Regions from separate parts of the uncultured Zhongshania sp. genome, predicted to be linked through region 2. Evidence: predicted binding sites of a transcription regulator. Region 2 holds the regulator's gene; the other holds the start of a gene.
The links. The regulator FliA, encoded in region 2, starts transcription of late flagellar genes. The targets are predictions, from matches to a motif close to TAAAGTTATNNNNNNNNCGGCCGATANCC.

Region 1: a site for FliA is predicted at 9,409-9,437, ahead of AAC007_RS11165 (flagellin). Genes of this name have one in related genera too.

Annotation. Positions count from the first base shown of each region.
Region 1 is NZ_CAXBHN010000011.1:101,989-114,060, reverse strand. It holds gene fliF (flagellar basal-body MS-ring/collar protein FliF) at 1-1,317, opposite strand, end outside; gene fliE (flagellar hook-basal body complex protein FliE) at 1,357-1,704, opposite strand; gene AAC007_RS11195 (sigma-54 dependent transcriptional regulator) at 1,716-2,708, opposite strand; gene AAC007_RS11190 (sigma-54 dependent transcriptional regulator) at 3,464-4,555, opposite strand; gene fliT (flagellar protein FliT) at 4,764-5,105, opposite strand; gene fliS (flagellar export chaperone FliS) at 5,183-5,617, opposite strand; gene fliD (flagellar filament capping protein FliD) at 5,718-7,118, opposite strand; gene AAC007_RS11170 (flagellar protein FlaG) at 7,288-7,785, opposite strand; gene AAC007_RS11165 (flagellin) at 7,925-9,319, opposite strand; gene flgL (flagellar hook-associated protein FlgL) at 9,656-10,849, opposite strand; gene flgK (flagellar hook-associated protein FlgK) at 10,908-12,072, opposite strand, start outside.
Region 2 is NZ_CAXBHN010000026.1:25,375-37,446, reverse strand. It holds gene fliR (flagellar biosynthetic protein FliR) at 1-139, shown strand, start outside; gene flhB (flagellar biosynthesis protein FlhB) at 143-1,270, shown strand; gene flhA (flagellar biosynthesis protein FlhA) at 1,420-3,525, shown strand; gene flhF (flagellar biosynthesis protein FlhF) at 3,608-4,942, shown strand; gene AAC007_RS15600 (MinD/ParA family protein) at 5,071-5,907, shown strand; gene AAC007_RS15595 (RNA polymerase sigma factor FliA) at 5,904-6,635, shown strand; gene AAC007_RS15590 (DUF2802 domain-containing protein) at 6,700-7,152, shown strand; gene AAC007_RS15585 (MoaD/ThiS family protein) at 7,508-7,786, opposite strand; gene AAC007_RS15580 (hypothetical protein) at 7,792-8,040, opposite strand; TPP riboswitch at 8,125-8,240, shown strand; gene AAC007_RS15575 (TonB-dependent receptor) at 8,291-10,447, shown strand; gene AAC007_RS15570 (YkoF family thiamine/hydroxymethylpyrimidine-binding protein) at 10,457-10,720, shown strand; gene pnuC (nicotinamide riboside transporter PnuC) at 10,713-11,339, shown strand; gene AAC007_RS15560 (choline kinase family protein) at 11,378-12,072, shown strand, end outside.

The sequences.
Region 1 (12,072 bases), on a different contig from region 2:
GTTAGCGAACCATGGCTGCTCCCAAAAGCCCGGTGCGGTCATGTCCATTTCCATTGTCTCTACTGGTCTAAAGTCTGCCGACACAACAGTTACGCGATCACCGCGAGCGGCATCAAAGCCAATGGCGTCACGCACCAGTAAATTCAATTTTTCAAGTTCTGTGGGCGACACCTCTACCGTGACGGTTTCCCCCTCGTCATTTGTGCGCTGATGATTGGCTACCACGACGGCGACTGAAAGACGACGCACCATACCCGTCGGCGTAGACGAGTGGTTTAGAATGCGTTCGATCTCATAGTTACGCACAATGGAGCGATTACCTGTATCAGCTTTCGCCGCTTCTTCCACACCACCGCTACTTGGCGGTTGATTGCTCAATGCGCCCGGTATACCGCTGGCGTTAGCGTTTACGTTACTGCCATCCATCTGCTCGTTAATTTGCTCGCTGCGAACCACTTTGCTTTCAGGGTTCCAGGTCTCACGACTCTCTTCAGCGCTAGAAAAATCAATATCTGCCGCTACCTTTACTCGAACCTGACCAGCATCTGCCAGTGGCCCCAACAACTCTTGAATATTTTGCTGATAAGCTTCTTCAATCCGCTGACGGTAGGTAAATTGGCGCGAGCTAAGACCCAGATCATCTTTCTCACCCTGGTAAGACAGCTGCTGGCCTTGCTGATCAACCACCGTCACCTGCTCAGGTGATAAACCGGTGATGCTGGACGCCACCAGATTTACAATGGCGGCTACGTTCTGTTTATCGATCACGCTGCCGGGAAATACATCTAGCATAATTGACGCGCTGGCGGCTTTGCGATCACGCACAAAGACAGACTGCTTTGGAATTGCCAAATGCACACGCGCTTTGCGGACCTGATGCATACTTTCAATGGTGCGCGCCAGCTCTTGCTCTAGCGCGTAGTGGAATTTCTTAGACTGCATGAATTCGCTAACGCCAAAGCCCTGCTCTTGCTCTAGCATCGCCATACCCGATCCATCACGCATAACGCCTTGTCCAGCCAGTTTGATACGCGCATCGTGCAACTGCGTCGAAGGCACCATAATAGAGCCGGTATTGTCCTGAATCTTATAAGGGATACCCGCAGCGTTTAGGGCGTCGACTACCCCAGCAGCGCGCTGAGGCTCTACGTTAGCGTACAAAGTGCGGTAGTCACTGCCCTGTGACCACATCACCGCCGCGACCCCAACGGCAACACTGGCGGCAATACCCACCAGTATAAGTAGTTGACGCAGGACATCGTTTCCCGCCATTTGCGCAAGCAAGTTTGCGGGCATGTTTCCCTTAGCTTCGGCCATACTGATTCTCCACCGACACTGTTACGCTTAGAACTGCCATTACATCGACATCCTCATCACTTCTTGATAGGCATCCACAAACTTATTACGCACTTCAACAAGAGCCTTAAAACTCACTTCAGACTTTTGCATATTGACCATCACCTGGGTCAAGCTAACGTCTTGATCACCGCGCTCAAACGCTGCCGCTGCCGCACCAGCCGTTTTCTGAGTCTCATTGACGGCTTCGATAGACTGCTTAAGCATAGAACCAAAATCGACCTTCGGCGCAGCGCCAACATTAATCGCGCCCAAATTACTCGGATCAAACTCAGGCTTGGCTATACCGGTTTGATCGCGGATTGAGCGAATTTGGTTAAGAATTGTATCTACTCTCATATCTGACATGTCGAGGCTCCTTAACCGGCGATATAACTTTGTTCACGCAGACGCGCCAATTTATAGCGCAAGGTGCGTGGGCTGATTCCGAGGATTTCCGCCGCTTCCTTCTTTGAACGACCTGCGCGCAATGCATCGCTAATCACACGACGCTCCTGATCACGCATATACCCATCTAACACACCATTAGTTTCGCAAGACGGAAGATCAGCAATATTGCGACTAGCTAATTCAAAGCGCTCATCAAAATCACTGATAAAGCTCAAGCCTGTTTCAAACTGTACGTCGCGCTCACTAATCGTTTCTTGCTGGCGAAGAATCAGGGCGCGCTGAATGACGTTATCAAGTTCCCTGACATTACCAGGCCAAGCGTAGGCAAATAGTTTTTGAATTGCTTCGTCTGTCAGCATCGCAGCGGGATCACGCACACTGCTATCTCGACTTAAGAAATGATGTGCCAATGGCAGAATGTCGCGGCGACGTTCCGCCAAACTCGGCACCAACAAGGGAAAAACATTTAAACGATAAAACAAATCTTCTCTGAATTCGCCCTCGCGAACCGCACAGCGCACGTCCCGGTTGCTGGTCGCAATAACCCGCACATCGAGTTTTAAGGTCTTGCGGCTACCCAAGCGCTCAAGCTCGCGCTCCTGCAATACCCGCAATAGTTTGCTCTGCAAGCCAAGATCCATCTCGGAAATTTCGTCCAACAACAGTGTGCCGCCCTGAGCCTGTTCAAACTTACCGGTGTGACTATTGATCGCACCGGTGAACGCGCCCTTTTCATAGCCAAACAACATGGCTTCTAACATATTCTCTGGAATTGCCGCACAGTTTAAGGCGACAAAAGGCGCCTCAGCGCGGCGAGACTGGCTGTGAATAAAGCGCGCGTAAACTTCCTTACCCGCACCACTCTGACCACTAATCAATACCGTCGCATCCGTTCTGGCAACGCGAGTCGCCAGCTCCTTGACAGCAATCGAGGCCTGATCGGCGACTATTAAATCAGCCATTAGCACGACCTCCCATTTCCATTTTGTTATGCGCGGATAGGCTTTTCGCTATTGAAAGCTCAGCAACAAGTCGGCTTGACGCATAGGCTAATTCTTGATGACAGGATTCCAAACAACGGCTCTGATTAATATCGCCATTATTCTGAAAAGATTTATTTTTGTGTTTATCGTTTGTCATCGTCGTAGACCTACATCAGTTACCTGCAGAGACTAAAGCAATGCTCATGCCATTATATTTTTACTATAAAATACAATAACTTATTAACCTTAATCGAAAATACGACGGTTTTTTGGCGGGTGTTTTTTGGCATAAATTTTTAGCGGAATTTATAATTGTTTTAGTATCTAATTTGTCTATACGTATAAACAACTAGACCTTAGAAAGTAAATTTATTGGTATAGCTAATTTACGGAAACAGGCGGAGTAAAAAAACATAGAGTCGTCGCTACATAACCCGCTGACACTAACAGGACATTACCCTTCCCTACCTCAACCAGGTGAAAAAAGGACGGCAATCAACAGGTTATTTCCCTCAACATGAACTTATAACCAGTCCAGTTATTACAGTTTGTATAACCGAATGAAAGGGGACTCTGCTCACAATACTAAATGATATACGAGCTGCATATATGCAAGACGGGAATAGGCGTTAAAAACGGAGGGAGATTGTATTACTGACCCGAACATAAATGTGTTGGGAATTTTCTAACTATTTTAAAAACAGAGCAGCGCTCTGCTGCGCTATCTCGGCAATTTACATAACTCCAAGCTTCTTCATTTTTTCTGCCAGCGTAGTGCGCTGCAAACCGAGCAGCTGTGCCGCGCGGGTTATTACGCCCTCTTCCTTGCGCAGCGCTTCAGTGATAAACCACTGCTCGATATCCTGTAGATAGGATTTTAAGTCAATACCTTCGGCAGGCAGCGGCGGTTTGCTGCTGTCGCCCACCGACAGAGCCACTTCGAAATCCGCCTCACAGGGGCGTGACATCAGTGACGTAATTAAGACGTCTTGATCTTCGCGCTCATCTTCAACCGTTAGATCAACCATTCCCATGGTGCGGAACTGCTTAGGTAGATCATTCATACCTATCAGTTTGCCAGCGTGAGTAATGGCTAGGCGCTCCATTAAGTTCTCGAGCTCGCGAATATTGCCAGGCCAGCCATACAATTTTAGGGCGCGCATCGCGCTTGAAGAGAAGCGCGGCGTACGCATACCTTTGGCTTCTAATTTTTCCATAAAGATCGACATCAATGTTGCCACGTCTTCGGTGTGCTCTCTTAGCGCCGGTACCTCGATGGGGAATACATCTAAACGATAAAATAAATCCTGACGGAAGGTGCCCGCCTCGACCATTTGTTCAAGGTTGCGGTGAGTCGCAGCCAAAATACGGACATTGCATTTTTTGGTTTCGTTGCTTCCAACCCGCTCAAAGCAGCGCTCTTGCAATACCCGCAGCAGCTTAACCTGCATAGGTAGGCTCATATCGCCGATTTCGTCTAGAAACAATGTGCCGCCCTCTGCGAGCTCAAAACGGCCCTGGCGCGTAGCTATGGCGCCAGTGAAAGCACCCTTTTCGTGACCAAACAGCTCACTTTCTAACAGGTCGGCTGGAATAGCACCACAGTTAACCGGGATAAAGGCTTTTCCTGCCCGTGAAGATGCTTCATGAATACGACGGGCTACAACTTCTTTGCCGCTACCAGATTCGCCACGAATTAGTACTAAAGTGTCAAAGCTCGATACCTGAGAAATCAACTCATCAAGATCGCGCATTGCTTTTGACTCCAAGGACTTTTTGGCAATTAAATCATAACCATCTGAGATTAATTTTTTATTCTGTTGCATTGAAATCTCACTCATTCAATGAAAGTAGCGCACAACAGTTGTACCTATATATTCGTTTGTTGTGACGGCTTAGATAACGATGAGGAAATCTCGCCACATCGCCAATAGGGCTATTGTGCAGAATTTACGGGAGGGAAGAGAATACGTGAATGTCCTAGGTTCTATAACGCGATACGACACAAACTAGAGTGGGTAGCTTGTGCAGATCCTAGGTATTGCTTAAATAACGTCCTACATTGCGGATATTGCGGCAGGACTGATTGGCCTCGTGAGCCAAGCTACCACGTTGGCGATACAGCATTTCACTCACAAGCTGATCAACGGCTAGAATATTTTCTATTGCACTGGCAACATCACTGCTCTCTGCTGGGGAGCAAGGCGTTGCAAAAAACTCATCCATAAGCACTCGGCGCCGTCGCTGCTCGCTAAGTGCGGCCAGCCAGTCATTGCTCTCTGCCAGCTCTCTTATATACTCGGTAAGCTCCACAAGCGCTTGTAGGCTGTGCTGTCTAGCGGTCAATGCGGTGCTTATATTTGCTATATTATTCATTAGTCACCTTAGAGATGCCCCACCCGCAGTCTGCGCACCGCGGACAGAGCAAAAACCTACACCTAAAAGAAATACCGTTACATTGTGAGCGCCGCTAAACTCTCGCCCTTGCCACTATTTTGTAAACCGTCGGGAATGGCATCCCATGCTTCTTTCAATTCACGTAACAAGGACGAGACTTCGTCTAAACCGGTAACGTCGTTATTGATGTTTGCCAGCAAGAGACGACGATTCATATAGTCGTATAAGCTCTCTAAGTTATCGCTCATTTTAGCGTCAATATTATGATCTAAGCTCATTCGCAAACCGTCGATGATAGACATAGTACGATTTACTGCATTTATCTTCTGAGGCACTTCGTGGCGCTGCATATGACCTTTGGCAATTGCAAGCCGATCAAGCGCACCATCCATTAACAGTTGAATTAAGCGGTGTGGACTCGCCGCCGACACCCTAGATTGGGCCCCTACTGATGCGTATGCTTGAGTCGCTCTACCTGCTGAATAACTCATATTCTTTCCTCTTGATAAGCCCCTTTGCTTATCCTAATTGACGACTTTTCAGCGGATTTCTTTAGTCTTTTATCAAGGTACTTATACGTATAAAGACGGCCTATTTACCATTTTTAAACACAGTACCCGGCAAGTTTGCCAGCTGCTGAGTGAGAAAGTCGCCGGTTGAATTAAGCTGCCCCAGCAGGCTATCTAGTGCGCTAAACTGAGCTTGGTAGCGGGCTTCGATTCCCACGATACGGGCATCCAAGGCTTCTCTTTGCTCGTTAATCCGCTTGACCTGACTGGTAAGGCCGTCAGTACGATTCGTTAAAATGCCGCCGCTTGCAGTGAGGTCGCCAATTAAACTATCGAGACGAACTGCATAGCCAGATTCGCTAGAAAATATTCCGCTTAATTTGTCAAAATCGGAGGCGACGACCTCAGCAAACACCGTGGTGTCGATAACCAACTTGTTCTTATCGCCGGTGGTGATGCCTATTTCCGCTAGCGAGTCGAGCTCAGTTCCCAAGCCGCTCACTATCGTTCCCATTTCTTGGCGCAATTGATTGGCTACGCTGCGCGTTGCTGAATCGCCCTGCAATAATCCCGCGGTTTTAGATTCTGGGTTGTAGGCAGTCAGGTCATTTATGGTGGTCATCAGGGTATTATAATTGTTTACAAAACCCTCAATCGCACTCTTAACCGATTTAGTATCTACTTGCACTTTAAGGCTAAAGCTTTCACCTGGCACTGCTTTTTTGAGGTCTAAACTTACGCCTTCGATCATGCCTTCAATTTTGGTATCCGCGCTGGTTTTGGTGAAACCGTCAACGATGACAATAGAATCTAAGGCCTCTGCTTTCTCAACCATTGAACTAACTTGTGAACCTAGATTGGTATCGTAGGCGAGCTGGCTCAAGTCACCACTAGCTCCGGCGGTGACAGAAATATTAATAGCATTCTCAACACCGGTTTTTGTGGAGGAAAATACCAAGTGGGCGCCGTCTTGATCATTAATAATTGACGCGCTTACACCACTGTTCCCCGCTGCGGAATTTACCGCGTCACGTATTTCCGCCAAGCTATCCGCACCCTCGGCGACAGCGACTGAAAATGATTCACCATTGATAGTGAAGTTTAACTCGCCACTGCCGACACTGGTGGCGCTATCGGTATACGCTTGCGACGCTATTTTATGGCTTGTCGCCAATTGTTCTACTTTAACTGAATAGGTGCCAGGCGCTGCTGTTGCGGTGGTCGTTGCGGAAAACACCGTGGGATCGCCAACGGTCGCACTACGCTTGGTAAAGCTTTCAGGGTTTTTAAGTGTACTGAGGCTAGCTTTGAAGTTTGTTAGGGCAGATTTAAGGGACCCAAACGCCGATAGACGCGCCTGAATTAATGATTCCTTGGAGTTTAATCGTGTTTCCACTGGGCTGCGTTCGGCAGCAACAAGCTGTGAGACGATACTATTAATATCGAGCCCTGAACCAATTCCCGATGCGGTTAAAGATGCCATATCATTTACCTACCCGCTTTTAGCAACAATATATTATGAAGAGATACTGCCGCTTCGCTATAATCACATGTACTTACTAACATGCAATATAAGCTGCTTTGTGTTTTAAAAAGCCTTAAGCTCAAATCTACATGTCCTATTCGGCTTTACTATGCAGATATCACGCCAATCAGGCTTGGTCTTCAATTAAGCTGCCCGTCCCCTCAATAAAAACCCGCGCAATATTGAGAAGCTCCTCCGGTGGTATCTGCCGAATGACTTCGCCAGACTCAGCGTGAATTACTTTCAAAATTGTACGTCCCGTGTCTTCATCTATCGAAAACTCTAGGTCTCGCTCGCGATCTTTAAGTATTTCATTGAGCTTTGCTACCGCTTGTTCGGTACGCTCTATATTGCCCGGCGAGCTCAATTCCGTCGCCAAGGCCGCCGCCATACGACTCATCTCTGAGGACTGATTCGCCTCGGAGCTTTTATCTGCGGTCGGCTTATTAGCAGCAGAGAGCGGCAATTTGGCGCCGACATCTGCGCCCTTGGGCAAAGAACTGCCGCCCTGAAACTGACTAGACGCGGCCGCTACCTGACCAACAGTCATCGTACTGTTCGCCGTTCTAACAGGCGCTTTGACTAAGCTACTCGCGACTGCTTGGGTATGTAAACTAGTATCCATAACGTAACCTTTCACCCTTTCAAACAGCTATTCGGAAAACACGAATAGGGCCTATTGGCCCTTAAGTCTCTCCCTTTAACTCCCTTTCCGGGCCGAAAATCCCGCGCTCACTGAGCGCGGGAAGTCATCGGGTTGTTGCTTATTGCAGCAGACTTAAGGCAGCCTGTGGAAGCGAGTTAGCCTGGGCTAGGATGGCGGTGCCAGCCTGTTGCAGGATTTGCGCTTTAGTCAGGTTTGCCGTTTCAGCAGCGAAGTCAGCGTCCAGAATCCGACCACGTGATGCAGACAGGTTTTCAGAGATTGTCTGCAAGTTAGTGATCGTTGATTCAAAGCGGTTTTGAACTGCACCGAACTCGCTGCGCAGTGTACTTACCGAATTAAGCGCTGAGTCGATACGCTGTATCGCGTCATTCGAGTTTGCTACCGAAGATACTGATACCGAAGACAAAGTCGTTGTGTCTTTAGCAACGGTGCCGTCAGCTACCCCGATGGTAGTGCCGCCTACAACTGTGATGGTGTCTGAAGATGACAAGGTCACTGAGCCGTAGCTTGTGTCGTCACCCACACCGCCAACTGCACTAGTTTCGTCAAGGGCAATTTCACGACCATCTGCGGAGGTGAAGATAACATCTGTACCCGATACCGAAGCTGTTACACCAGTTTCAACCGATTTCTGGTTAACTGTGTTGACGAAGGAGTTGATATCAACAGCGGTAGATACGTCAGTGGCTGCGTCGAACACGTCTACACCGTTGATGGTCAGGGCGTATGTATTACCAGACGCGCCACCGATAGCGCTGAAGGCTAGAGTGCTCTCGTTGGTTGCCGTTGCGCTCAAGCCAAATACACCGGCTGAGTTAATCGCATCGGCTTTAGCGAATGCGCTCGCTGCGGTTTGGCCAGCGCCATTACCTGCTGTAGACGCGTCGATTACCACTGCATCACCATCTCCCACTGCAATACTCAAGGTATTGGCTGGAAGTGCATCTGATGTAGCTATACCAGTTGCGCTAGCAATCTGACCGATCTGGTTAGATTTAACACCTGTGGCTAAGTTAACGCTGATGGTTTCACCGACGTTGGCACCTACTTGGAAGCTGGCGCTGCCGAAGCTACCGTCGAGAAGTTTGGTTCCGTTAAAGGAAGTTTGGCTGCCGATACGGTCGATCTCAGCTAGACGTTGCTGTACTTCTGAGTCCAGTGCCGCGCGGTCTGAGGCAGAGTATGTTGAGTTAGCTGACTGAACCGCTAGCTCGCGAATACGCTGTAAGTTGTTAGTAATTTCGTCGATGGCCGCTTCACCAGTTTGGGCTAGTGAGATACCGTCGTTGGCATTACGAACCGCTTGGTTCAAACCGTTGATTTGGGTTGTGAAGCGTGTAGTGATCGCCAAACCAGCCGCATCATCTTTCGCGCTATTGATACGCAGGCCAGTAGAAAGGCGCTGCAATGAAGTGTTCAATGTTTCTTGCGACTTTTGCAGGTTACGCTGTGCATTCAGTGACGCAACATTGGTGTTGATACTTAGGGCCATGGTAAATCTCCTTTCCACTCTATGCGGTATAAAGACTAAGTGTCTTTGATTAAGCACCAGCCCGATTGGCTGTATTTTGCTTTCACCCCATATAACGGAGATTTCAGGGAGATCTTTAAGTTTATTTAGTAAGTAGATGTACGCACTTGGATCCGTAATGCCCTTCGTAAATCAAGGATTTATGCGGTTTTCGCCGGAAAAATCGCACGCTTTAGCAATATCGACCTAAGATTTTAAAACTAAAATTAAAGTGCTATTAAAAGTTGCTTGAGGAAGAGTACAAAGGAAGGGAAGTATTTGATGCCAGCTCGAATCCTTCGAACCAGCATCGAGGGTTTAGATGTAATTAAATAACGATAAGCCCTGGGTCTTAGCAAATGCCTGTTGGGCAGCCTGCAATGCCGCCTGCTGCTGGCTAAATCTAGAGATTGCTTCAGCGTAGTCTAAATCGTTAATCAAACTCAGGTTTTCAGATATTTGCAAACTGGCACCTGAATTTATATCAGTTTGACGCTGCAAGGACTCCATTCTCGCGCCAATACTGGACTGCTTCTGTATAAGATGGTCAATGGCACGGTCAAAACTGCTAAGGGCAGTGTTTATTTCATTGTGCTGATCGGCTCGTTCAGTCGGGTTTTTACGTGGCGTTTCTAGAGACAGCGCTAGCGCCTCGACCATAGAAAACAGATCTTGCCGCTTTGAGGGCGCAAGCGTGAATTCATCTCCTGCTGCCGGCGTGCCTTTTATACTCACCGACATACCCGCGACTTGGATGTCGCCACCACTGAGGTAGTCGCCGGAATCGATAACCGCACCGCCACTATCCAAAATATCGTATTGGGTTTCACTATTAAAACGAACACTCACCGTGTCGTGGCTGAATGCTTGGACGTTTGCAACGCTGCCAGCATTAATAATGCCGGTTCCGGTATTGCCATCGGCGGCACTGGCGATAAATTGGCCATTGCCGTTGAGAATACTCATATACACATCAGAGCCGGGATCACCGTCCGCCATGCGACGTGAGGGTCCAATCTGCAATTGGCGCTGGCCATCGTCTCCGTTGTAGCTATAGCCATTAGCGGTTTTTGAGAATGGTGCACTGCCCTCTTGGTATCCCGCAAAAATGAAATGGCCGCTACTGTCTTTGGTATTGGCATATGCCAGTAAATTATCTAATTGCTGGCGGAGCTCAGAGGCTATGGATAGGCGCGACTCGTTACTCTGGGAATCATTATTCGCTTGGACCGTCAGCTCACGGATACGCTGAACGACGTCGATACTGCTGCCGACCACACTTTCTTCAAGACGCAGACGACTGTCTAGTAATTCCGAATTGCGCATATATTGTTCAGTTTGTTCCTGCGCGCGGCTTAGTTCCAAACTCCGCACCGCACCGACTGGGTCATCGGAAGGTGTGAGAATACGCTTGCCAGTCGACAGCTGCTGCTGCGTCGCCGCCAGCTTTGATTGCTGGTTCAGCATGCTGGTCACGCTGTTGGTATACATTTGACTTGTCGAAATTCTCATCGAATTACTCTCTTTAGCTACAACGCTATGCCGTGCAGACTCGCCGTGTTAAAACGACTTATCGAAATGCACCCATCAGGGCCTGAAACAAATCATTGGCGACGCCGGCGGCCTGAGCTGCGGCTTGATAGGCCTGTTGAAACTTCAATAAATTAGCCGCCTCTTCGTCTAAATTCACACCCGATATTGCCTGCTGATTACTGCGAGTTTGATTAAGCAAATTTTCTTGAGATTGTTGGTTAATCTGCGCACTGCGAGTTGCTACAGCAATATTCCCAACCAAACCATTTACGGTATCTTGAATACTCGCGCTACCGCCATTAAGGACCTTGCTACTTTCTGCCCCCGCCATTTTTAGAAGGTTGCGGTTGTCGCCCAAGGCATTTGTGTTGGCAGCGATCGTGAAGCTATCGCCCGCTTGTGGTGATCCGGTAATCACGACTTTATTGCCGTTGATAGTGATGTCTGAACCCGATGCATAGCTAAAGCTACCTGCACCATTTATCTGGTAAGAGGTTGGCGATAAAAATTGTATGTCAACTGCGTCCAATAGATTCGGATTGCTGCTATCAACGACGTCAGTTTCTGAAATCTTTCCGGAACCAATATTATTTAGGTCAGCGGTACTCCGGGTTGCCGCCGCTGCAGCAATGCCCGCAGGATCAGTCATCACCACTTTTAAGTTCTCAGCTGCGCCGCGTGTTGGACGCAATAGAAACTGATCTCCCACTGCGGCCGCCGACGTTAAGCTGAGCGATACGCCGTCCACCACAAAAGGATCTACCACGCTGCCACTGCCGGTCACACCAGTTAATTCGGCACCACTACTTTCGTCAAAGAAGCGCCAACCGCTGCCGTCTAAACGAATCAAGGTATTGCTGCCATTGAGCGCAGATACATCCGTTATTTGAGCCGTTATTTCAGCACCGCTGGTGTTATTTCTACTACGGAAGACATCAGGATCAGGCACCGAAAATATCGCGCCACCCTGAGCGCCTTTTAAGTCCATACCGGCGCGGTTGATCGTATTTAGCGTATCGGCAATGGCAACAGTGATTCTGCCTAGCTCATTGCGCGTGTCGTTGAGTACGCCATCGCGGAAGCTCAAGGTGCCGCCCAAGCTGCCACCGCGCAGACTACCGCTGATCACCGCCAGACTGCCGCCGACGTCCATTGCGATTTCTGTCCGACCCGGCTCGAAAGGATTGGGCACTGTACGCATA
Region 2 (12,072 bases):
CTTGTTTGCGGTGGGTTTCCCTATCGCGATGCTAATTGGTTTTTTGGTGGTAGATCGCTTGCTGCCAAATTTACTTCCCATTTTAACGTCTATGTTGGGCGACGCATTTATTGCCGCCGAACTGTTTCTCGGAGCCTGATGTATGGCTGAGAACGAAGACGGTCAAGAACGCACCGAAGAGGCGTCGGCTAAGAAATTAGCCGACGCCAAAAAGAAAGGGCAGGTAGCGCGCTCTAAAGAATTGACCACTATGATGGTAACCGTGGGTGGGGCGGCGATGTTGCTGTTTACCGGAGGTGGCCTCGCCGTCGCGCTTAAAGATTTGCTGGCCCACAGTTTGTCGCCGGAATTTTTACTGGTGGAACAAAAATCCCTTATTGTGTCCCGTCTTTATCAAACCCTTGTAAGTGGACTGCTTACCATTTGGCCCTTACTTGCGATTGCGCTAGTGGCGGTTATGGTGTCATCGACTATTTTGGGCGGTTGGATCTTTAGCTTGAGCGTAAAGCCCGAGCGCATGGACCCGATAAAAGGCATCGGCAAGATTTTTTCTCTGCGCAGCCTCGGTGAGCTGGCTAAATCGATAATGAAAATGGTATTTATCGGTGTAGCAGCGGTGTGGTTACTGTCGGGAATGGCCGATGATATTTTGGTCTTAAGTTTACAAGCCCCCAAAGACGCGATTATCCATAGCGCAGAATTATTGGTGTGGTTCTTTTTTGTGGTGAGTTTGCCGCTGGTGGCGATCGCCGCGATCGATGTGCCTTGGCAGGTATGGAATTTTAATAAAGAACTTAAAATGACTCGCCAAGAAGTGCGAGATGAGCACAAAGAGTCTGACGGTCGCCCAGAGGTCAAAGCCAAATTGCGTGAAATGCAGCAGGCCGCTGCAAATAACCGCATGATGGAAAAAGTTCCGACTGCCGACGTCATCATTACCAACCCCACCCATTTTGCGGTGGCATTGAAGTACGATGAGGCGCGCATGGCGGCGCCTATGTTGTTGGCGAAAGGCGCCGATAATATTGCTGCTAAAATTCGTGAACTCGCCGCTGAACACGATATTCCAATTGTGGAATCGCCCCGTTTAGCGAGGGCCGTATTTGCCAGTACCGACCTGGACTCCGAAATTCCTGGTGGTCTATACCTTGCGGTAGCGCAGATCTTAACCTACATCTACCAGCTGCGTAGCTGGGAAACCATGGGCGGCGATTACCCGGAAACACCGCAACCTGATATTGCAGACGAGTACTTAGGTAATCTGCTGTAGTCCTCTCATCCAGAGTCCGTATTTACCCCTACGATTCTTGGCCCCCTTGTTGCAACTCTTAGCTATAACGACAGAAAATTGGCGCAGAATTTATGTGCCTTAGCTGTCAAAAAGACACACGCAAGACCTTATAGCTAAGAGACGTGAGTATGGCGACACAATCCATAGCAATGCCGGTATGGCTTCAAAAGACCGCAGACAGCGGCATTGGGGTATTGCTATTGCTCGTGGCATGTTTGGGCATGTTGGTTATACCCATGCCGCCGTTTCTTCTCGATTTATTATTCACCTTTAACATTACTTTATCGCTAGTCATTATTCTGGCGGTTATTTATGTTGAACGTCCCATCGATTTCTCGGTTTTCCCAACTGTATTGCTCTTAGCCACACTGCTGCGTTTAGCACTGAACGTGGCATCTACTCGCGTGGTGTTACTTGAAGGTCACAATGGCCCCGGCGCGGCGGGTAAGGTTATCGAGTCCTTTGGCGAATTTGTTATTGGCGGCAACTACGTCGTTGGTATCGTGGTATTTATCATCCTGGTTGTTATCAACTTTGTGGTGGTAACCAAGGGTGCCGGTCGTGTATCTGAAGTGACGGCGCGGTTTACTTTGGATGCCATGCCCGGCAAACAAATGGCGATAGACTCAGATCTAAACGCCGGTTTGTTGAATCAAGAAGAAGCCAGCCGGCGCCGCGAAGAAGTGCGGACCGAGGCAGATTTCTACGGCTCCATGGACGGTGCCAGCAAGTTCGTTCGCGGTGACGCGGTCGCTGGCATAATGATTTTGTTCATCAACATCATCGGCGGCCTTGGCGTCGGTATGACCCAGCATGGTTTGAGCTTCTCGCAGGCGATGCATAACTATACCTTGCTGACCATCGGTGACGGCCTGGTGGCGCAGTTGCCATCATTGCTGCTGTCTACTGCGGTTGCGATTATTGTGACGCGGATTTCTCGCTCACAAAACATGGGTAAGCAAATTGTTGGGCAAATGTTTGCCAACCCCAATGTGCTGTATATGTCGGCAACCCTATTGGGCTTAATCGGCATCATTCCCGGCATGCCAAATCTAGTATTTTTAATGCTCGCCGGTGCTTGTGCTGGCAGCGGCTGGTGGATGCAGAATCAGAAAAAACATGCGCAAGAACTCGTCGATGAAGATGAGAATATCGAAGAGATTCCCGTTGCGCGTGAGCCCAGCGAGTTAAATTGGGATGAAGTCACACCAATGGATGTGGTGAGTCTGGAAGTTGGCTACCGTTTAATCCCACTGGTTGACCGCAACCAAGGTGGTGAGTTGATTGCGCGAATCACCGGCGTGCGTAAAAAGCTGTCAAAGGACTTAGGCTTTCTAATTCAGCCTGTGCATATCCGCGACAACCTTGAGCTGTCTCCCAGCAGCTACCGTATTCAACTGCTGGGCGACACCATTGCCCAGGGTGATATTCAGGCCGGCAAAGAATTGGCGATTAATCCAGGCGGCGCGCAGGGACAGTTGCGTGGCTCGCCAACCAAAGATCCCGCGTTCGGTATGGATGCCGTCTGGATCGATTCTAGCCAACGCGATCAAGCGCAAACCATGGGCTACACCGTGGTCGATCCCTGTACGGTTATTGCGACGCATCTCAGCCAAATTATTAAGCAGCACGCCCACGAATTACTCGGCCACGAAGAGGTTCAACAGCTCTTGGATCGTCTTGCCAAGACCGATCCGCGTCTAGTTGAAAACGTGGTGCCCAAGCAATTGCCGCTCAGCATTGTGGTACGGGTTTTACAGAACCTGCTGAAAGAAGGTGTATCAATTCGCAGTATTCGTCTTATCGCCGAAAGTTTGGCGGAGCAAGCGCCGCGTAGCAAAAATCCTGACGAATTATTGGAGGGGGTTCGCGTCGCTTTAGGACGAATGATTGTACAGGAAATCAATGGCTTAGAAGAAGATTTGCCGGTTTCTGCACTCGACCCAGATCTGGAACAGTTGTTGCAAGACATGCTCAGAGGCAACGCGGGCGCCGCCGGATTAGAACCTGGAATCGCTGAGCGATTACAGAATGAATTGGCGGATTACAGTCAACGCCAAGAGTTAGCAGGGCAACCTGCGGTAGTACTGGTGTCACCGTCAATACGTTCATGGGTGTCACGTTTTACTCGCCGCAGTGTACCGGGATTAGCGGTGCTGTCGTACAACGAAGTACCTGACAGCAAGCAAGTGAGATTACTGTCTACAATCGGTCAACAAGGGCGCCTCAATTAGGGTGTTCGCAGTAAAAAAAGATCGCGAGTAGTCATGTTAAATATGACATTTCAAAATAATTGAAATGTGTTGGGAGAAACATATGCAAGTTAAAAAATATCAAGCAGCGGATACACAACAAGCCATGAGATTGGTGCGTGCCGCCCACGGTCCCGACGCCGTCATATTAGACTGTCGTAGCGTCGCCGGCGGTGTCGAGGTGGTCGTAAGCCTTGAAGGCATGCTTGAAACAGCGATGGCTGCGCCACAAGCGCCGTCATTTGCCACCCCTCAGCAAACCCCTAGTACGCAGGTAGAGCGCGAACCCACCGCGCTTGACGCCTTATTCAATCGCCGCAAAAAGGCGGAAGAGGAAATTAGTCAAACCGTTCAGGCCGCAGCTAGCGACAATAAAAGACCAAGCGCCGCAGAACCGCAAATGGTGTGGTCGCAGAATGAAGAGCTGCATACCATGAAGCAGGAAATGGCCTCGATGAAATCGATGCTAATGGATCAACTAAAGGGTCATAACTGGCAGCAAGCAAGTCATCAGGCCCCAGAGTATCAAGAGTTGAATAGTTTTCTATCAGCGATCGATATCGATCCGTCGCTGGGTAAACGACTCAGCGCAGAAATTCCGGCGGATGAGAGCGTCACGGTACAGCGTGAAATGCTTAAAATGTTGCTGAGTAAAAAACTAATGGTCAAAGCGCCACCCACGTCCGGCGCAATTTGTTTGGTTGGCCCACAGGGCGCGGGTAAAACCACCACCATCGCCAAAATAGCCGCCCAATATGTGCTGACTCACGGTCGCAGTGGCATCGCGATATTAACCACGGATACCGCCAGAGTGGGCGCACAGGAACAATTGCGAGCTTACGGCCGGATATTACAAGTGCCGGTGCATGTTGCCTCAAATGCGGAAGAGGCGGTAAAAACCTACCGTCTCCTATGTAAAAAGAATCTGGTGTTAATAGACACGGCAGGTATTTCTTTCCGAGATAAACACGGCATTAGCGAGCTGCAAGGTTTGTTGGCTGGTATGCAAGATGTACAAGTTTTTCTAACCTTGCCAGCCGATGCCGAGAATTACGTGCAAAGCGAAATTATTGATGCTTACTCATCACTAAACGCACAGGGTGCGGTATTGAGCCGTATCGACGAGGCCATGCGATTGGGCGGTGCGGTATCTAACTTGATCCAACATCGTTTGCCGCTTGTGTGGTGTGCCAATGGCCCTCGCGTCCCACAGAATTTGTCAGCAGCCGATGCTGGTAAATTAATCAATATGGCCGTGCGCATGGCAAAAGCCTTTGAAGTTCGTCGCAATGGTCAGCAGAGCGCGCCGGAAGAACAGGCTGCGTCAGAGTCAGTGCCTGCGGCTGTTGTCGCGTCGGCAGCTCCTCAGCGCGGATCAGCCCTAAATGTGCGGGTGTAGGCTAGACTGAGTTTAATAGTTAGTGATATTGCGTAGATCAATTGAAAGACGACAGATTTACCATAGAAGAACGATAGTTTGAGAGTCCGCAGCCTGCACGGAGCGGAAAAAAATGTATCGGGAGAGCGATAAAAACAATGAATGCGGTAAAAGTCATAGCGGTCAGTAGTGGTAAAGGTGGTGTTGGTAAAACCAATGTATCAGTAAACTTGGCTTGCCAATTAGCTCGGCGCGGTAATCGAGTATTGCTGATGGACGCTGATTTAGGTCTCGCCAATGTCGATATCATGCTGGGCCTCAAGCCCAAATGGAATTTATCCCACGTGCTCGATGGCAAGTGCTCAATCGAAGATATTTTGCTTCCGGGGCCCGACGGTATCTCAATTATTCCCGCCGCCTCTGGTATCAAGAAAATGGCTGAGTTGGGCAATGATCAACACGCGGCGATTGTTCGCTCGCTAAGCGCGCTTAGCGGCGATTACGACGTGATGATTGTCGACACCGCTGCGGGCATCTCGGACAGCGTTATTACCTTTAGCCGGGCCAGCCAATATGTCTTGGTGGTGGTAACAGACGAACTAACATCGATGGCAGACGCCTACGCCTTGATCAAAGTCATGAACCGCGACGCCGGCATCAAGCGCTTTAAAGTGTTGCGTAATATGGTGAATAGCTACGATCAAGCCCGCGACGGCTTTGAGCGCTTAAACGAAGTTGCGCAGCGCTTCTTAGACGTCACCTTGGAGTACGCTGGGTTTATTCCCCGCGATCCCTATTTAATCAAAGCCGATACTCGCCAGAAAGCCGTCAGTGATTTGTACCCTGGTGCTGAGTCTTCATTGGCGTTCCGGCGTTTAGCTGAAACCGTCGACAAATGGCCAATGCCCACGGGTCCCAGTGGCAATATCGAATTCTTCGTCGACCGTATGTTCTCCAAAGAAGAAACCGCAGGAGCTGCGATGTGAACGGGCACTCCGCCTACTTAAATGTGCAATACGGCAGCCGCGAAGAGCTGGTGACCCGTCATGCGCCTTTGGTTAAGCGAATCGCCTACCACCTCGTGAGTCGCTTACCGGCCAGTGTAGAAGTCGATGACCTTATCCAGGCTGGCATGATTGGCCTGCTGGAAGCGGGAAGCAACTACCAGATGGATAAAGGCGCGAGTTTCGAAACCTTCGCCAGTATTCGTATTCGCGGCGCCATGATTGATCAAATGCGCCACAGCGGCTGGGCGCCGCGCTCGGTTACTCGCCAACTGCGGGAAATGAGCGAAGCAGTCCGCAAAGTCGAAAGTCGGCTGGGGCGGGAAGCCAGTGGCAATGAAATCGCCGAGGAAATGTCGATTTCCCTGGACGAATACCATGAGCTTTTGCGCGATACCAGCTCGGTGCGTTTGTTTAGCCTGGATCAAATGAGCGAAGGCGAGCACGACACAATTGAAGTCGGCGGCGGTGATGACCGCTACGCGCCACTCGAAAATGTATTAGAAGACGATTTTCAAAGCGCGTTGGCCAGTCAGATAAATGCCTTGCCAGAGCGAGAGAAATTAGTGATGGCGCTGTACTACGAGAATGGCCTCAACCTTAAAGAAATAGGTGAGGTCATGGAGGTCAGCGAATCACGGGTGTGCCAAATCCACAGCCAAGCCATCGTCCGCCTAAAAGGCAGGCTAAGCGAGTGGACTGCGGCATAGATCCAGAAACAAAGAATAGCGCTGCAAAACGCGGCAGACTAAGGATTAACAGGAAGAAACGGCAATGACTACTTATGACTATCTTGAATTCCCCATGAAGTTTATTGAATGGTGTCAGAATTTATCAGAGGCGTCGATGCTGGGTTTGGTGCTCAGCTTAGTGGGCATTGGCCTGTTAGTGTATATGCGTAAAGCGCGTCGTAGGGATCAGGCGAGTAGTGAAGCGATGCAAACCCAAAACGCAGATGCCGTAGTGATCGCACTTGAACGCAAAATTGAACTGCAGAATTCCGCCATGGCCATACTCGGCGAGCGGGTTTCTGCGCTGGAAGAATATTTAGAAATGCTCGGTGAGCGCCAGCAACGCAGCGACGCTGACAAAAAAGACAGGCGTTTCTATCAACAAGTGAGCGTAATGGCCGGGCAGGGAGTCGCGGCACCCGAATTAGCCCAGCGCTGCGGCATCACTGCCGGTGAAGCAGATTTGATTATGGCCTTGTCCAAAAAAGCGCATTGAGGGTGCGCTGAGCTGAGCATCTGCGGCGCTATTTTTTAATTATATTTCTTCTGGTATCGATTTTTTCGCCCAGCTGGGCGACCTACTTCTTTTTATGTGAAAAAGAAGTAGGCAAGAAAAGCACACCCCACTCACTCGCCCTTCGGGTTCCCTGCGCGTCGACTAAATTTAATGGTAAAACGCTGCGGAACTCGCTTCGCTCAGACAGTCCTCGCCAGGAGCCTTACCATTAAATCTATTCGATGCTCGGCGAGCTCAAAGGGGTAACTGCGGCACTTCGATTTGGTCCTTTAGACTCACTGAGTGCGTTAGTTTTACTCTGACTCCGAACCTATGATCGCTATAGTCCGACGGATCAGCCGCCGCTCAGCGCTTGAAAAATAAAAAGAGTTCCGTCTTCGGGCACGCGATCTGAAAGCGTTTTTCGGTCAATCACAATGCTGTCGTTAATGCTTAAATTAACATGGCGGCGCAGGGCGCCGCGCTCATCTAGAACATAGTGACTAAAGCCCGGTGCCATCGACTCTACCGCTTGGATAACATTCGCCACTGATCCGGCGGGCACAGTGATTTTTTGATCCTGTAACTGCGGAAAGAATCGAAATAAATGGCGGGTCATTTCAACGCTAGCCATGGCGATTAAGCAAACCTCACGGAATAGACCGGTGGCAAATTATTGGCAAGACACTGCCAGTGCTCGCCACGGTCTTCCGACAGATAGACATTGCCGGTCGTGCTGGCAAAACACACAACATCATCGGCCACGTCTAGTCCGTGCCGTAATACAATGTCGTAGGCATTTTGCTGAGGAAGCCCATCACGAAAGGTTTGCCAGGACTCGCCGCCATCTGTCGTTCGCGCCACAAACAAGCCGCCATCGATTGCCATGCGTTCGGAGTCGGCGACGGCGGGTACCACCCACGCGGTGCGTCCGTCTTTATTATCCGCCGGAATATCTGATATAGTCGCACCCGAAAACCTAAGGGGTGGCTGCGGCCTGAGATGCGGAGGACTTGAACAAGTCTGAACTGCAAACCCTTGAACCTGATCCGGTTAATACCGGCGTAGGAATAGGTGCAGTTTCACATCCTCTTCTAGCGCGTGCCGGGTCTCTTATTTTGTTATTTATGAGAGAACCATGAATCCTTTATTTACCTCAAAACCCACTCTTTGGTCTGTTGGCTTTGCCTGCTTCGTCACAGCGAGCACTGCTTATGCCGCCAGTTCTGACGTCGCCAAACGTGCCATTACACCTGAAGAGGTGGTGGTGACCAGCCAGTTTAGAGATAGCAGTTTGCTGGATTTGGCCGCGACGGTTAGCGTGTTTGATGCCGCCACGATTGAGGCGCGGGGCGCCAATAATATTGAGCAGCTATTAAACCTTGCTCCCAATGTGAATTTTTCTAGCGGCGCCTCGCGCGGGCGTTTCTTTCAGATCCGCGGTATTGGCGAGCGCAGCCAGTTTATTGATCCGGTGAGTCCGTCGGTGGGTTTGATCATTGATGGTATTGATTTCAGTGGTTTGGGCTTGGCTGCTAGCACACTGGATATTGGCCAAGTAGAGGTGTTGCGCGGTCCACAGGGAACCGTCTACGGCGCTAACGCCTTGGCCGGTTTGATCAGTATGAGCAGCAATGCGCCGAGCGCAGATACTTTTTTGAAAGTGTCGGCCGAGGTCGCCGATTACAACGGTAAAACCCTGGGCGTGGTCGCCAGCGGGCCATTGAGTGAACGTCTTGGCTACCGTGTAGCTCTGAAGAATCAGCAGTCCGATGGCTACATCGAGAACGTATTTTTAAATAAAGACGACGTTAATAATATAGATGAGTCTGTGCTGCGCAGTAAGTTGAGATTCGCTGCCAGCGATACTTTGCAGCTAGATTTTAATCTGCTGTATTTGGATGCGGATAATGGCTATGACGCCTTTTCTCTATACCAAAATCGTAAAACCCAATCTGATGAACCCGGCAAAGACAGCCAGGAAACCTTTGCAGGGTCGATTATTACGCAATGGTCTGGTAGTGCATGGTTTAACCTTGAGGCGGTATTGAGTGCAGCTAGCTCTGAATCTGAATACAGCTACGATGAAGACTGGAGCTATGTGGGATTTCATCCTGACGAGTACGTCTCGACCGATAGCTATTTGCGGGATAGAAACAATATCACTGCCGATGTTCGGTTTATCTCAAACGACGCATCTATGCTGTTTAACGGAAGCACCAGTTGGGTGGTTGGCGCGTATATACGTGAGGAAGATGTAGATCTGGATCGCAATGCTAACTTCAGCAGCGAATTTAACACTGAGAACCATGCCGTTTATGGCCAGCTACAAACGGCGTTAAACGACAAGCTGAGTTTAGTGACTGGCTTGCGTTTTGAGCAGCGCAATGCCGATTACAGCGACTCCTTGGCGGTGAGCTCAGATAAAGACGAGGACCTGTGGGGTGGTAACCTGACCTTGGAATACCGTCACACCGACAGCACGCTGTTCTATGGAACCATCTCTCGCGGCTATAAGGCGGGCGGGGTGAACGGTCGAATTATTTCTGCGTCTGCGAGCAACTCGGATATTACTCCCGATCTGTTTGAATTCGATACCGAGAGCATGATCAATTACGAAGTCGGCGTAAAAGGGGCTTGGTTAGACCGCCGCTTACAAGCCCAGGTGGCGGTGTTTTATCAGGACCGCAGCGATGTGCAGGCAAAACAATCCATTTTTGACCCTGCTAATTTCTCCTTCGATGATTTTCTTGCCAATGCGGCGGGCGGCGAAACCACGGGTCTTGAAGTGGAATTAAATTACCTTGCCAGTGACTCCTTGCGCTTCTTTGCGGCAGCAGGTGTGCTGAGTGCGGAGTTTGAGGATTTTGTCAGCAAATCCCACGTTAACGCCAAAGATGACAACAACGGCGTTCCTTTATCGCCAGTAAACTTAGGTGGCAGGGAAGTGGCTCATGCACCTAATTACCAATTCTTTGTGGGCAGTGAAGTGTCGTTGATGCCTAACCTAGTCTTGCGGCTTGAAGTAGAAGGCAAGGACGAGTTCTATTTCTCTAACAGCCACAATGAAAAATCTAGCCACTATGAATTGTTTAATGCGCGTCTAACGTACTACGCCAGCAACTGGGATGTGTCTGTGTGGGGCCGCAATTTGACAGATAAAGACTACGAAACCCGTGGTTTTTACTTTAGTAATGCCTTTGGCAATAACCCGGCCAATGGTTATGCGCCTGAGGCCTACTATCAGTTTGGCGATCCAAGAGTGTTTGGCGTGTCTGCAAACTACACCTTTTAAGGAGATGACATGAAGCTTTCTGTTGAAATAAGCATGTACCCGCTTAAAGATGAATTTATTCCCGCGATCCAGAATTTTATTGATCGCCTGAATACCCATCCGGCTTTGAAGGTGCTGACCAATACCATGAGTACGCAGGTGTTTGGTGATTACGACGTGGTTATGGATGTATTAAAAAAAGAAATACGTTTGTCTTACGAACAATTTGGCCGCGCTATTTTTGTCTGCAAGTTTATCGATGGCGATTTAAGCCCAGTGGCCAGCGATGTTTGACGAGCAGTTTGCGAGTGCGATAACGGGTGCGCTCGCGGCCATGTCCTGGTGGGAGCTTGGCGCGGTAGCGCTGGCTCTTGCTTATCTGATACTTGCTATGCGGGAAAATAGCCTTTGCTGGTATGCCGCGTTTATTAGCACCTCAATTTACATCTTTCTGTTCTGGGATGTGAGCTTGCTAATGGAGTCAGCACTGCAGATTTTCTATTTGGCGATGGCGGTGTATGGCTGGTGGCAGTGGCGCAAAGGCAGTGAGGGGCAGGAGTTGCAAATTCACTGCTGGTCGCTGCGAACCCATCTGTTGGTTTTTAGTGCAGTAGGCGTGTTAACGCTGGTGTTTGGTTATGTGCTCTCCAACAACACCCACGCCGAGTTGCCGTATTTGGATTCCTTTACTACCTGGGGTGCGGTGGTCACAACGTATATGGTCACTCGCAAGGTGCTGGAAAACTGGATTTACTGGATTGTCATAGATGGGGCGTCGGTGTATTTGTATATAGATCGTGAGTTGTATTTAACTGCGCTGTTATTTGTTTTGTATGTCGTCCTAGTCGTGATTGGCTTTTTTCAGTGGAATAGGATTTATCAGCGTGAGCGTTTGGCCGCTACTACTGCGTAAACATTTTATTATAGCTACATTGTTGTGAAGACCTGGCTATGAGTTGTTCATTGGCAGACATTATCCCCGAGGATTGGACGCTTTGGAGTAAAACCAAGCCCCAATGCCTTAAGCCTTTGTTGGGAGGTTTAACAAATAAAAGCTACTTAATTAGTGCAAGTGACGGTGACATGGTGTTGCGCTTGAACTCAGCAATTAGTGAGGCACTGAATTTAGACCGAGCCACCGAAGCTGAGGTCCTTGCGCTGGCGCATCGCGCTGAACTATGCGCGCCTTTGGTTCATTACGATGCCAATCATCAGTATGTGGTAAGCCATTTTGTGGGGGGGCAGCACTGGCAAGCGAATGAGGCTGGCTTGGTCTCGTTGGCGGCTATGTTGCGACGTATTCATGCACTTCCGCCTGTAGCGTCACACTTAGATGTACATAAGAAAGTGGCTAGCTATTGGCGAGCGATAGATTCAAAAGCGGAGTTTACGCCTGAATTGCGCGCTTTAGCGGAACAGGTGAATTCGCATATTGAGCGTGCGACGGCACTTAGTGACGGTGTTTATCTTTGTCACAACGATTTGTTACTGGAAAATTTAATTGTTGCAGATGATGGTCAACTATATGCCATTGATTGGGAATACGCGGCGATGGGCGACGCTTTTTACGAGCTGGCCGTGGTGATAGACGGCCACGGTTTGAACGAATGGCAGCAACAGCTATTGATGACCGAGTATTTGGCGCG